One region of the Paenibacillus sp. LX16 genome, then DNA from elsewhere that is predicted to be linked to it. Evidence: a T-box and tRNA genes for the amino acid it is inferred to sense, from the RefSeq annotation. Region 1 holds a T-box; the other holds one or more tRNA genes.

Region 1 (7,168 bases):
TTTCTTGCCTGCTACTTTCAAATTCAGTTTCAGTGTAAAATCTACAAAGCCGCTATCGTCCGTCTCAACATGAATATGCTTCACGTTAATCTCATCTTTGATGATTTCCTCATAGCCACTCAGTTCAAAATCCTGATCCATGGACAGAATCAACTCGGACAACGGTTGACGCGTTTTCAAACCCGTTTCGTTGCGGACGTTACGCGCCAATTCGACGACACGGCGTGCCGTTTCCATATCTCGTTCCAGTTCCAAATCGATCAAGGACTCATTGGCAGTCGGATAATCATCCAGATGAACACTTTCCCCGTTGCTCAGGTTGAGGTAAATATCCTCTGCAAGCAGTGGTGTAAACGGCGCAAGTAGTTTGGCAGTCGTTAACAGCACTTCGGTCAGTGTACGGTATGCATCCAGCTTATCTTCTGTAAGACCATTGCCCCAGAATCGGTCGCGTGAACGACGGATATACCAGTTGCTCAGCTCATCCACAAACGACTCAATCGCTTTGGATGAGTTCAGGAAGTCATTTACAGCCAGCGCTTTGTCCACTACCAAAATCAGGCTGTTCAGACGGGACAAAATCCAACGATCCAACTTATGAGCCGATGGTTTGAACGGATGCTGTGCCGGATCAAATCCGTCGATATCCGCATACAAGGTCAGAAAAGCGTGTGTATTGACAAGCGTATCCACCAGCTTCGATTTAGCCTCACCTACAATGCCTTTGGAAAAACGTTTGCTATTCCATGGTGCACTATCTGACAGTAATGCCCAGCGGAAAGCATCTGTACCGTACTCGTCAATCACTTCCCACGGATCAATAACATTACCCTTGGATTTGGACATTTTCTGCCCCTGCTCATCCAGTACATGGCCTGTCGCCATGACAGCTTTATAAGGAGCTTTGCCAGTCAGCATAGTCGAAACCGCAAGCAAGCTATAGAACCAGCCACGAGTCTGGTCAATCCCTTCACAGATCATATCTGCCGGAAATTGCTGCTCGAACGTTTCATTATTTTCAAAAGGATAATGATGCTGTGCAAACGGCATGGAGCCACTATCGAACCATACGTCGATTACTTCCGGTGTACGAGTCATTTCGTATTTACCGCATTGGCTACGTACCTTAATATCATCTACATATGGTTTGTGCAGCTCGATGTCTGCTGGTACATCGCCAATCGCACGTTCCCTCAATTCAGCAATACTATGTGGAGCGAACTGTTCTCCAGTTTCCTCACAAACCCAGATGTTTAGCGGTGTACCCCAATAGCGATCGCGACTGATGTTCCAATCCACCAATTCTTCCAAAAACTTGCCAAAACGTCCTTCACGTATATGCCCCGGGTACCATTCGACTTCGCTGTTGTTGGCAATCAATTGATCCTTGATCGCAGTTGTTTTGATAAACCAGCTGTCCATAGCATAGTACAATAATGGAGTATCGCAGCGCCAGCAGAACGGATAGCTATGCTCGTATTTTTCCTTGCTGTACAGCAAGCCTTTTTCGGACAGCATTTTAACAATATCTACATCACAGTCTTTTACAAAACGGCCTGCAAAATCAGTGATTTCCTCTACATAGTTACCTTGAAGATCCACCACGTTGATGAACTCAACACCATTTTCACGACATACCCGGTAATCATCCTCACCATGCGCCGGAGCCATATGAACGATACCTGTACCGCTGGAGTCTGTTACGAACTTCGCACCCAGAATCTGATTACCCTTCTCAACCTGAAAATACGTAAATGGCGGGGTATACGTTTGGCCAACCAGTTCTGAACCGGATAGTGTGCCAATCACTTCATGATCGCCTTTAATTACGTCCTCAACCAGATTTTTAGCAACGATGTATACACCGTCTTCCTGCTTCACACGTGCATATTCCAGTTCAGGGTTGACGGCGAGCGCCACGTGACTCGGCAAGGTCCAAGGTGTTGTGGTCCAAGCCAGTACATATTCACCACTGCTATGCAACTTGAATTTAGCCGTGGCACTCAGATCCTTCACATCTTTGTAGCCCTGCGCTACTTCATGAGAACTTAGCGTCGTCTGACAATCCGGGCAATACGGACTCACACGATGACCACGATACAGCAGATCTTTTTCATGAATTGTCGCCAAAATGTTCCACACGCTCTCGATATAGTTATTATCCAATGTAATGTACGGGTTATCGAGGTCTGTCCAGTATCCGATCGCTTCGGTTAGATCACGCCATTGTTGCTCGTACTCAAACACGCTCGCCTTACATTTTTTAATAAACTTTTCAACGCCATATTCTTCAATTTCAGGTTTATGGGAGATTCCCAGCTGCTTTTGTACACCCAATTCTACCGGCAAGCCATGCGTGTCCCAGCCTGCCTTACGTACGACGCGGTATCCCTTCATCGTCTGATAGCGACCGACGAAATCCTTAATTACACGACCCAGCATATGACCGATATGCGGTTTACCGTTAGCTGTTGGTGGACCCTCATAAAACACAAAATTGGGCTTCCCTTCACGATTTGTGATAGATTTACGGAATGTGTCCTCCTGTTTCCATTTGCTCAGGATACGCAGGTCACGGGACCGTGCTTTTTCTTTAACATCCACTCTGTTCATACTGTCATACTCCCTCTCTGCTCATCATTGATTTCCCTAGCATTTACTAAAAAAAGCAACAAAAAAAGCCCCATCCCTGTAAAGGGACGAGACTGTGCTCGCGTTACCACCCTGATTCCGTAAAAACAGACCATTTTAAAAATACAGTCTCATCACGGCTCTCTGAGCCCCACTCAACTCAGCAGGGCGCCATTATAACGCATGGCAAACGGTGATTGCTTACACACGCCATAAATCTTAAGCGCTTCAGCTCACTTCTCCGGGAGGATCTTCGGTCATGTTCTGAACGTTGGCTTGCACCGAAAGGCCAACTCTCTGAGGGACAAATCATGACGTACTCGTTCCCATCAACGAATTAAACATGTTAAATTCATCGAATATTAAATCAGCAACATCGTTGCCTTGAATAACAACCATCAGCCGACAGACGGATAATCATTGAATTCAGTATAGTATTTACAGTTATAGCCTGTTTAAAGATAAAAGTCAACCCTAACAAAACCTGATAAAAGCTTGTCAAAAATGAAATTAGTAAATTTCTTTCATCTCACGCTCGCGCTCCAGTACTTCGCGTTCCCGGTTTTCAAGTGCTTCCCAGCCGTCTTGGCTCAACAAGTCGAGCTGTGCTTCCACTAGTGTACGAAACCGTGCTCGGTAAATCGATGCCTGCTTCTTCAGTTCTTCAACCTCCAACGCGATCTTGCGGGATTTGGACAATGCTTCGTTCACAATACGGTCCGCATTTTTTTCCGCTTCCTTCACGATCAGTTGGGATTCTTTCTTGGCGTTGTTACGAACTTCATCAGCCGCTTCCTGCGCCACGATAATAGTCTTACTCAACGTATCCTCAATCGTCGCGAAATGATCGAGCTTCTCCTGGACGTTCAACAACTCAGTGCTCAGTTCTTTATTTTCACGAATAACGCCCTCGTAATCTTTGATCACCTGATCCAAAAATTCATTAACCTGATCCTCATCATAACCGCGAAGCCGGCGGGCAAATTCCTTGTTATGTATATCCAATGGCGTTAATGGCATGCCGTCCACCTCCTATAAGATTGACAAAAAATACATTTTCCGCGTCACGACGCTCACTATCATCTATCGGTCATCATACCCCGTTTTGTGAATACTGTACAGAGCAAAATCGTTCCAGTTCTTCGCTATAGCTTAATTCTTTCGACAGAAAGCTCGTGATTCCTGCCTACAGCTATACAAACTTACCAATTTTGACACGGAATCTTCCCTTTTTTGTCATCCCGTCTGTTTCAAGCACTTTGAAACGCCCAAAACCCTGCATGGAAATAACGTCCCCAGCTTTAAGTGGAGTGGATGGATTCTCCTCCACCTTCCAATTTACCCGGCACCGTCCCGCCCGAATCGGTGTTAATATTTTACTGCGGCTTAGCTTGTACACGTCGCTGGCAATACCGTCCAGGCGCAAAGAAGCGACCGTCAGATCTAGCACCTCTAATGCAACTTCCTTCGTTCGCAGACTCGCTACAGGCAACAGTTCTGTCCATACATGAACACGATGTACCTGCTGCAAATGCATTGTCATAAAATCACCGATCTCTGAAGCTACCAATACATGGCACCCATCATCAAGTACATGAATGTCCCCGATTTTCCCACGTTTGATTCCAAGCCCCAGTAGGGCACCTAGATAGTCACCGTGCTCAAGGGTACCTATTTTATGATCGTCAGATGTGATGGAAAGGACCTGAATCCCCATCTCCTCACCGTCCAAATACGAATAATCGGGCGCAATAAGCGCCCGCTTTCGTTCTGAAGCCATGTATCCTCCATCAATCCTAATCGTGACCTTGTCTTCCTTCGAAGCAAGTGTCTCCAATATGTACTGCTGGCGCGGGTCCAAAAAATCAGTCAGCTTCTGCTCATGATAAGCTCCCGCATGACTGATCCATTCGGAAGCGCGATCCACATAATCCCGTTCATCCGGGTGAAAATGCTCATAAATCTCAGTTCGCATAACTCCTCCTAGACGAGATTACCAATTAAAGAAATCAAACCGTATGACGCAAAACGCAGAGCGATCAGCGCAACGATGGGAGAAATATCAATCATCCCGAAGATTGGCGGTATAAACCTGCGAAAAGGAGACAAATACGGCTCCACAAACTTGGCAAGTAAATCACCAATCACACTCTCTCTGGCATTAGGAAGCCATGACAGCAGAACATATGCAATGATCATGTACGAATAAATCTGAAATAGCCAGTAAATTACCTCGATCAAGAAAAGTTCACCTCATTCTGTTAAGTTCTTGTTCAGTGTCAGCCAGTATTTCCGTAATAGAGCCTTGAATCTCAACCGTATCTGGTGTACACAGAAAAATATTGTTCCCGACCTTGGAAATACCACCACCCAGTGCATACACAGTACCACTCAAAAAATCAATAATGCGTAGCGCCTGATCCTTGCGAATTCGTTGCAAATTGACTACGACGGTGCGATGGGAACGGATATGGTCGGCAATTTCCTGTGCTTCATCATAAGAACGCGGCTCATACAGGACAACTTTCACATTTTTCTGTGAATGGATGCTGACAATATTAGTGCCCTTCTGGTTCTTACGTTTATCAAAGCTTGGGGTTTCAATTTCTTGATCTTCCGGCGTATTCATAACCTCTCGCTCTATAACTTCCTCTTCTTCCTGAAGCCCCAGAAAGTTCATGAACTTATTCATTACGCCCAATGGAAATCCTCCTCTCGTCCGACCAGTACGGAACCAAGCCGCAGCCAGGTCGCTCCTTCTTCAACCGCCACTTCAAAATCATTGGACATCCCCATAGACAAGTGAACGATGGGTTCTCTAGTCAAGGCTTGTCCATTTAACCTATCCCGTAATTCCCGTAATCCCCGAAACACAGGCCGAGTTTTTTCCGGGTCTTCCTCATGAGGAGCCATCGTCATCAAGCCAATCACGTCCACATGCTCCAGCTCGCGAATTTGTTCCAAGAAGAGAACAACCGCCTCAGGGGACAAGCCATATTTGGACATTTCCCCAGAAATATTGACTTGCACAAAAGCTTTAACTCGCAGCCCCAGAGCTGCTGCCTTCTTGTCCAATTCCTGAGCGAGAGATAATCGGTCAAGCGAATGTATAAATTTAAATTTTCCAATCACATCTTTAACCTTATTCGTTTGGAGATGACCAATAAAATGCCACGTTCCCCGGTCACCCAACTTGCTCCATTTATCCGCAGCATCCTGCCAGCGATTTTCGCCCACATGCTCCAAGTTGCTATCCAATACAGATGTCATTGTCGCCGTCGAAACATATTTCGTGACAGCGATCACATTAACTTCATCACGCGAACGTCCGCTACGGGCACATGCCGCTTCTACACGGGCATTCACTTCTTTAATTCGTTCCTCCAAAGACACGGGAGGACTCACCTCTCTTCCAGACCAATCCAGCTCGCCATTCTTCCTGTAACGCCATCTTCCTTGCGATATGAAAAAAACAAATCGCTACGGCTGCTCGTGCATAAGGTAGTACATTCGATATGGCTCGGCAATATTCCTGCTTTCATCATAATGTGTCGATTGCATTGTTTCAAGTCAAGTAGTGTTTTTCCATCGGCTAATGGGAAGTAAACAGAACCTTCCCATTTATCATTACCCGGGCAATCATGCTCCAAAACCCGAATTTGGCTCATCACGTGCTCATCCACCTCATAGGATTCAGAACCAATGGAAGGACCGATAGCTGCTAGCAGATCGGACGACTGAGATCCATATTCGTTCTGCATGGTCTGTACCATTTTCAATGCAATTTCCGCAACGGTTCCCTTCCAGCCTGCATGCGCCAACCCAATCACACGGCGCACTGGATCACAAAAATATAATGGTACACAGTCTGCATAAAAGGACGTCAACAAAATGCCAGGTACATTCGTCAAAAGTCCATCTGTGTCCTGAAAAGCGGATGCACGATCCATAAAGCCCCGCCCTCGATCAGCAGCCTTGACCACAGCAACATGATGACCATGAACCTGCTCACCGCACGTCCATGCTTCAGCAGCAAAACCAAGCTGCTCAGCAATGAGCCGACGATTACGAATGACTTTCTCGGGGTCATCCCCTACATGAAACGCACAGTTCAGACTAGCGTAGGGCACCTCACTGACACCGCCATGACGACCTGTAAACCCCGCTGTTAATCCCTGAACCTGTCGCTCCCAAGATTGAATATATAACAACTCCGGTACGGGACGTCCGCCATCTTGCATTAGCGTAGCCCCCGTAGCCTCGGTATTCACTACAAATGGTTCCATTCATTCTCACCTCTACTGCCCAGTGTACCAAAAAGCCGCCGTCGTGTCTTCACAACACACTAAAATACGTAGATCTGCAAGTTCAGAAGCTCCGTCGGTCACTCGGCTCCTGACGTTCGATATACAACTTTCCCTCCCCTTCACCCGGCGGCTCATGCAATCCTTCCAGACGTACAAGCACAACATCCGAACCAATTTTCACAATGTTGCGCCATGGAATAACCAACTCGCTACCGCCTCCAAACCAGCCC
Region 2 (7,168 bases), 2.5 Mb from region 1:
AGTCTGAATAGGGCGAATGAGTACGTGGACGTAGACCCGAAACCGGGTGATCTACCCCTGTCCAGGGTGAAGGTGCGGTAACACGCACTGGAGGCCCGAACCCACGCATGTTGAAAAATGCGGGGATGAGGTGGGGGTAGCGGAGAAATTCCAATCGAACCCGGAGATAGCTGGTTCTCCCCGAAATAGCTTTAGGGCTAGCCTCGGAAAAAAGAATCGTGGAGGTAGAGCACTGATTGGGTGCGGGGCCCGCAAGGGTTACCAAGCTCAGTCAAACTCCGAATGCCATAGATTTAGTTCCGGGAGTCAGACAGTGAGTGCTAAGATCCATTGTCGAAAGGGAAACAGCCCAGACCATCAGCTAAGGTCCCCAAGTGTGTGTTAAGTGGGAAAGGATGTGGAGTTGCACAGACAACCAGGATGTTGGCTTAGAAGCAGCCACCATTGAAAGAGTGCGTAATAGCTCACTGGTCGAGTGACTCTGCGCCGAAAATGTAACGGGGCTAAACACACCACCGAAGCTATGGCTTGATGCTTGCATCAGGGGTAGGGGAGCGTTGAATGCGGGTTGAAGGTGTACCGTAAGGAGCGCTGGACTGCATTCAAGTGAGAATGCCGGTATGAGTAACGAAAAGATCTGTGAGAATCAGATCCGCCGAAAGCCTAAGGGTTCCTGAGGAAGGTTCGTCCGCTCAGGGTAAGTCGGGACCTAAGGCGAGGCCGATAGGCGTAGTCGAAGGACAACAGGTCGAAATTCCTGTACCACCGTAATCCGTTATGAGCAATGGGGTGACGCAGTAGGGTAGTGACGCGGACTGATGGATGTCCGTCTAAGCAGTGAGGCTGATGTGTAGGCAAATCCGCACATCGTTAAGGCTGGGCTGTGATGGGGAGCGAAAATTATAGTAGCGAAGGTCATGATCTCAGACTGCCAAGAAAAGCCTCTAGCCAGGAGAAGGTGCCCGTACCGCAAACCGACACAGGTAGGCGAGAAGAGAATTCTAAGGCGCGCGGAAGAACTCTCGTTAAGGAACTCGGCAAAATGACCCCGTAACTTCGGGAGAAGGGGTGCCTCGGTAGGGTGAATAGCCCGAGGGGGCCGCAGTGAAAAGGCCCAAGCGACTGTTTAGCAAAAACACAGGTCTGTGCGAAGCCGCAAGGCGAAGTATACGGGCTGACGCCTGCCCGGTGCTGGAAGGTTAAGGGGAGTGGTAAGCCCTTCGGGGCGAAGCTATGAACCGAAGCCCCAGTAAACGGCGGCCGTAACTATAACGGTCCTAAGGTAGCGAAATTCCTTGTCAGGTAAATTCTGACCCGCACGAATGGCGTAACGACTTGGGCGCTGTCTCAACGAGAGATCCGGTGAAATTTTAATACCTGTGAAGATGCAGGTTACCCGCGACAAGACGGAAAGACCCCATGGAGCTTTACTGCAGCTTGATATTGAATTTGGGTACGATCTGTACAGGATAGGTGGGAGCCGTAGAATCTTGAGCGCCAGCTTGAGAGGAGGCATCCTTGGGATACCACCCTGATCGTATCTAGGTTCTAACTTGGTACCGTAATCCGGTGCGAGGACAGTGTCAGGTGGGCAGTTTGACTGGGGCGGTCGCCTCCTAAAGAGTAACGGAGGCGCCCCAAGGTTCCCTCAGAATGGTTGGAAATCATTCGAAGAGTGCAAAGGCAGAAGGGAGCTTGACTGCGAGACCTACAAGTCGAGCAGGGACGAAAGTCGGGCTTAGTGATCCGGTGGTACCGCATGGAAGGGCCATCGCTCAACGGATAAAAGCTACCCTGGGGATAACAGGCTTATCTCCCCCAAGAGTCCACATCGACGGGGAGGTTTGGCACCTCGATGTCGGCTCATCGCATCCTGGGGCTGAAGTAGGTCCCAAGGGTTGGGCTGTTCGCCCATTAAAGCGGTACGCGAGCTGGGTTCAGAACGTCGTGAGACAGTTCGGTCCCTATCTGTCGTGGGCGTAGGAAATTTGAGAGGAGCTGTCCTTAGTACGAGAGGACCGGGATGGACGTACCGCTGGTGTACCAGTTGTTCCGCCAGGAGCACCGCTGGGTAGCTATGTACGGAAGGGATAAGCGCTGAAAGCATCTAAGCGTGAAGCCCCCCTCAAGATGAGATTTCCCAGTATGTAAGACCCCTTGAAGACGACGAGGTAGATAGGTTGGGGGTGGAAGTGCAGTAATGCATGGAGCTGACCAATACTAATCGGTCGAGGGCTTATCCTAAAATAAAACGTAAATGAGTTTCGGATCCAGTTTTCAGGGTGTAACCTTGAAGGTATGTACAAGTGACATACAACAAGCGCATGGCTATTCATTCACACGATAAGTGATGAACCGAATAACCGTACGGAAGAATTTGCATAGCAAATTCATGTTTGGTGGCGATAGCGGAGGGGTTCCACACGTACCCATCCCGAACACGACCGTTAAGCCCTCCAGCGCCGATGGTACTTGGACCGCAGGGTCCTGGGAGAGTAGGACGTCGCCAAGCGATATCCTTTAGAGGATGATAAAGATTTACATGTTAGGGCCTTTAGCTCAGCTGGTTAGAGCGCACCCCTGATAAGGGTGAGGTCGGTGGTTCGAGTCCACTAAGGCCCACCACTTCTAGAATAACAAAAAGATTGGGGCCATAGCTCAGCTGGGAGAGCGCCTGCCTTGCACGCAGGAGGTCAGCGGTTCGATCCCGCTTGGCTCCACCAATATTCCCTGATAGCTCAGTTGGTAGAGCACTCGACTGTTAATCGAGTTGTCACAGGTTCGAGTCCTGTTCGGGGAGCCATATTTTGAATATTTCTGACTTTTATATATTAAGGTGGCGGCGTAGCTCAGCTGGCTAGAGCGTACGGTTCATACCCGTGAGGTCGGGGGTTCGATCCCCTCTGCCGCTACTCGGAGAGATACCCAAGTGGCTATAAGGGGACCCTCTGCTAAGGGGTTAGACTGCGAAAGTGGTGCGAGGGTTCGAATCCCTCTCTCTCCGCCATCAATTTATTGAGACCAGGACTTATTTTGCAAGGCCCGTTGGTCAAGGGGTTAAGACACCTCCCTTTCACGGAGGTAACAGGGGTTCGAATCCCCTACGGGTCATAATATGGAGGCTTAGCTCAGCTGGGAGAGCATCTGCCTTACAAGCAGAGGGTCGGGGGTTCGATCCCCTCAGCCTCCACCATAAGAAAATTTGAGAAATGCTTTTTAATGTCGCGGGGTGGAGCAGTTCGGTAGCTCGTCGGGCTCATAACCCGAAGGTCGTAGGTTCAAATCCTGCCCCCGCAATTAATTTCCTATTGGAAATGCCTCTGGAACTGTGGTGTAGAGGCCTAACATGCCTGCCTGTCACGCAGGAGATCGCGGGTTCGAATCCCGTCAGTTCCGCCATTTTAACTCCATATATAATTGGCATATATAGTGCGGTTATATGATGTAGTAATAAAATAAAATATGGCTCGGTAGCTCAGTCGGTAGAGCAGAGGACTGAAAATCCTCGTGTCGGCGGTTCGATTCCGTCCCGAGCCACCTTTCAAGTGGGAAATGAGTAATGTGCCGGTGTAGCTCAACTGGTAGAGCAACTGACTTGTAATCAGTAGGTTGGGGGTTCAAGTCCTCTCGCCGGCACCATTTTGGAGGATTAGCGAAGTGGCCAAACGCATCAGACTGTAAATCTGCTCCCTTACGGGTTCGGTGGTTCGAATCCATCATCCTCCACCAGTCTTTTCATAATCATATGGCGGTCGTGGCGAAGTGGTTAACGCACCGGACTGTGACTCCGGCATTCGTGGGTTCAAGCCCCATCGGCCGCCCTTTATTCTTAATCTATTGGGGATTAGCCAAGCGGTAAGGCAACGGACTTTGACTCCGTCATGCATAGGTTCAAATCCTATATCCCCAGCCATTAAGAGCCATTAGCTCAGTTGGTAGAGCACCTGACTTTTAATCAGGGTGTCGAAGGTTCGAGTCCTTCATGGCTCACCATTTATAATTATTTTGCGGTCGTGGCGGAATTGGCAGACGCGCACGGTTCAGGTCCGTGTGGGCTAACCCCCCGTGGAGGTTCGAGTCCTCTCGACCGCACCATATTTTGCGGACGTGGCTCAGCGGTAGAGCATCGCCTTGCCAAGGCGAGGGTCGCGGGTTCGATTCCCGTCGTCCGCTCCATTATCCATACGGCGCCATAGCCAAGTGGTAAGGCAAAGCTCTGCAAAAGCTTCATCCCCAGTTCAAATCTGGGTGGCGCCTTGACTACTCATTATGGAATTTAATATGCGCCCTTAGCTCAGCTGGATAGAGCGTTTGACTACGAATCAAAAGGCCGGGAGTTCGAATCTCTCAGGGCGCGCCATTTCTTAAAAAAATGTATAATGTCGGGATGTAGCTCAGCTTGGTAGAGCACCTGGTTTGGGACCAGGGGGTCGCATGTTCAAATCGTGTCATCCCGATACTGTTTTGCGGGTGTAGTTCAATGGTAGAACTCCAGCCTTCCAAGCTGGTAGCGTGGGTTCGATTCCCATCACCCGCTTTTTGCTATAGCGGATTCTTGTTGCCTCAGTGGTGACACCTTATAAATAAAGAGAGCCTGTCTGGGGACAGAGCTCTCTCTTTTTTTTGTATTTATCCTCATGTAATCCACAATGTGTTGATTATCCATAATCTTCGGTATCGGTGTATATCGTTCTGATCATACAACTGGTATACACCGATAACCGATCTAGTGGACAGTTTTTACACGGGAATGGTCAGCTGGATGGAGGTTCCCTCATCTGGAGCAGAGCTCATGCTCATAAATCCCCCTACCCCTCTAGCTCGTTCTTCCATACTGAACAATCCAACTCCCTCTCCTTGGGAATTTCCAGAGAATCCAATGCCCTCATCCCGAATGGTCACTTGTATCATTTCATTTTGATCCTCAACGTCGACATATGCCTCCGCTACATCTGCGTATTTGGCTACATTCGTCAATGCCTCCTGTACAATCCGATAAATTGCTATTTCCTTACGAATATCAAGGCGTTTACGTAGAGTGCATTGAAAATGCACCTCAATCCCGTAATGAGAACAGAAGTTTTCGATATAGGTTCTTAAGGCTGGGACGACACCCAAATCATCCAGAACTGAGGGACGGAGTTCCCACGCTAGACCACGAACATCTTTGATGATGTCGGTCACCTGCGAACGAAGACTCTCCAGAGCTGCACTAGGTTGTTCGGCAAGTTGGCTATCTAATTGAATAATAAGTGAAAACAGGCTTTGTCCTATCCCGTCATGCAGCTCTCTTGAAAAACGTTTGCGTTCTTCTTCCTGTATTTGCATGACTTGCGTCATCATAGATTGGAGTTCTGCTTCTACTTTCTTCAGTTTAGTGACTTCATTGCGGATCGCTAAGTACTGATAGGGTTTACCTTCCTCGTCCATAAACGGAACGATCGTAGTATTCACCCAGTAGTAGCTGTTATCTTTAGCACGATTACGTATTTCTCCTTGCCATACCTCACCTGAACGGATCGTAGTCCACAGGTTTTTCATGAAGGCAGAGGTATGATAGCCTGAATTAATAAGACGATGATCCTGACCGATCAGCTCTTCACGACTGTATTGCGAAATCTCACAGAACTTGTCGTTTACGTACTGAATAGTACCTCGATGATCGGTCAAAGCAACGATGGAAGACGTATCTAGAGCAAATTTCAGATTGGATAGTTGGTGGAGTGAGTTACGCAGCGCATGAAGAAAAGGGGATTCTGGTATATAAATTTCCAGATCATTCAGCAGTTTATCGGTTGATTCACCAAAGGCATGCTGCAGTAAAGGGTTAGAAGGTTCATTCATAATGGAGCAGCCCCTTTTTTAGTGCGAATTTGACTAGCTCAGGTCGTGTTTTCAAGTTAAGCTTCTCCATAAGATTACTTTTATGGGATTCTACGGTTTTGACGCTAATCACCAGGTGCTCGGCAATTTCCTTGTTGGCATATCCTTTGGCTACCCACGATAGAATCTCTTTTTCCCGCTCAGACAAGGATTCATAGGGTCCGGCTATGCCTTCCTGTTTGATTTTGTCCAGATATTCACTCATCAGTCGTTTGGTTGCATTTGGGTACAAATAGGCACTACCTTCGGCCACAGACTGGATGGCAGCGAGTAACTCCTCATGAGGTGCGCTTTTTAAAATATATCCGGATGCTCCAGCCTGAATGGCTCGGAACAGATATTCTTCATCGTCATGCATCGTTAAAATAAGGACTTCTGTATCGGGCAACTGTTTTTTTAATTCAGTGGTTGCCGTGAGACCATCTTTGCCAGGTGGCATGCTAAAATCCATGAGTACAACATTAGGTTGTAGCTCTACTGCCTTGCGGATCGCCTCATCCCCGTCTGCTGCATCTCCTACGACCTTAATACCATTTTTGCCGTCCAATAGGGCCATGAGGCCAGAACGTACGACAACATGATCATCCACTACTAGTATACGAATCAATTTGTCATCCCCTCGAACGGTAAACAAACCGTGCGTTTTGTCATAATCATAGCAAATTTTAGGGATTTCAATCAACAAAGATAGTTAGGGACAGCCATATCAAGTATTTTATGAGTTTTATTATCTACAGTAACATTGTTGATCTATGGAGTGAGAGGGTAAGCACATAGTTGGCTAAGGCGTTGAGCGACTTGAGTGGCCTCGGCTACATCAGACTCTGTGAAAGTCCTCACATCACGATTACCAATAAGCAGCACACCGTTAGGCAGATCCCCTGTACTGGAAAAGGGAATAGCAACAGCAGAGTGAAGCTGCTCGGCCAGCATTAGTGCACACTCCTGACGCAGACGTATACTACCTGATAGCAGAGCACTTACAGTCACGGTACGTCCCAAGCGAACAGCCATCCCGGCAATACCATGGCCAATCTTAAAAGAAATAAGGCGATAGCGATTGCTTCGGCTGCCAGAGGCGTAATACCAATGCAACTTACCACCCGACTTGGACATAAATGCAAGGGCAGTGAGATCACCATAAATAGTATCTCTCAACTGGTTCAGTTCTTTTCGCATTTCATCCGTTATTTGTAGCATAGAAGACACATCCTTTTTCATAACCAAACTATATCTCTAATTCATTGTAGTTCCGACAGTTACAAAAGTAGATCAGGGAACCCCC

What was found. The T-box of region 1 lies ahead of ileS (isoleucine--tRNA ligase). A T-box ahead of a tRNA ligase gene usually reads a tRNA of that ligase, here a tRNA-Ile.
Region 2: it has a tRNA-Ile gene. The T-box ahead of ileS (isoleucine--tRNA ligase) is inferred to sense a tRNA for this amino acid. The anticodon was not compared.

Annotation. Positions count from the first base shown of each region.
Region 1 covers NZ_CP141152.1:3,774,798-3,781,965, forward strand. Annotated here, with positions in the region: gene ileS (isoleucine--tRNA ligase) at 1-2,613, opposite strand, end outside; T-box leader at 2,693-2,973, opposite strand; gene T3H97_RS16815 (DivIVA domain-containing protein) at 3,142-3,651, opposite strand; gene T3H97_RS16820 (YlmH family RNA-binding protein) at 3,824-4,606, opposite strand; gene T3H97_RS16825 (YggT family protein) at 4,615-4,872, opposite strand; gene T3H97_RS16830 (cell division protein SepF) at 4,880-5,332, opposite strand; gene T3H97_RS16835 (YggS family pyridoxal phosphate-dependent enzyme) at 5,323-6,024, opposite strand; gene pgeF (peptidoglycan editing factor PgeF) at 6,033-6,917, opposite strand; gene T3H97_RS16845 (YlmC/YmxH family sporulation protein) at 7,000-7,168, opposite strand, start outside.
Region 2 covers NZ_CP141152.1:410,480-417,647, forward strand. Annotated here, with positions in the region: rRNA gene T3H97_RS01760 (23S ribosomal RNA) at 1-2,244, shown strand, start outside; rRNA gene rrf (5S ribosomal RNA) at 2,396-2,512, shown strand; tRNA gene T3H97_RS01770 (tRNA-Ile) at 2,549-2,625, shown strand; tRNA gene T3H97_RS01775 (tRNA-Ala) at 2,648-2,723, shown strand; tRNA gene T3H97_RS01780 (tRNA-Asn) at 2,728-2,803, shown strand; tRNA gene T3H97_RS01785 (tRNA-Met) at 2,839-2,912, shown strand; tRNA gene T3H97_RS01790 (tRNA-Ser) at 2,916-3,007, shown strand; tRNA gene T3H97_RS01795 (tRNA-Glu) at 3,040-3,111, shown strand; tRNA gene T3H97_RS01800 (tRNA-Val) at 3,118-3,193, shown strand; tRNA gene T3H97_RS01805 (tRNA-Met) at 3,224-3,297, shown strand; tRNA gene T3H97_RS01810 (tRNA-Asp) at 3,323-3,399, shown strand; tRNA gene T3H97_RS01815 (tRNA-Phe) at 3,465-3,537, shown strand; tRNA gene T3H97_RS01820 (tRNA-Thr) at 3,564-3,639, shown strand; tRNA gene T3H97_RS01825 (tRNA-Tyr) at 3,644-3,729, shown strand; tRNA gene T3H97_RS01830 (tRNA-His) at 3,749-3,821, shown strand; tRNA gene T3H97_RS01835 (tRNA-Gln) at 3,839-3,913, shown strand; tRNA gene T3H97_RS01840 (tRNA-Lys) at 3,918-3,993, shown strand; tRNA gene T3H97_RS01845 (tRNA-Leu) at 4,008-4,095, shown strand; tRNA gene T3H97_RS01850 (tRNA-Gly) at 4,102-4,176, shown strand; tRNA gene T3H97_RS01855 (tRNA-Cys) at 4,187-4,257, shown strand; tRNA gene T3H97_RS01860 (tRNA-Arg) at 4,284-4,360, shown strand; tRNA gene T3H97_RS01865 (tRNA-Pro) at 4,384-4,457, shown strand; tRNA gene T3H97_RS01870 (tRNA-Gly) at 4,467-4,537, shown strand; gene T3H97_RS01875 (PAS domain-containing sensor histidine kinase) at 4,741-5,844, opposite strand; gene T3H97_RS01880 (response regulator) at 5,837-6,490, opposite strand; gene T3H97_RS01885 (GAF domain-containing protein) at 6,634-7,083, opposite strand.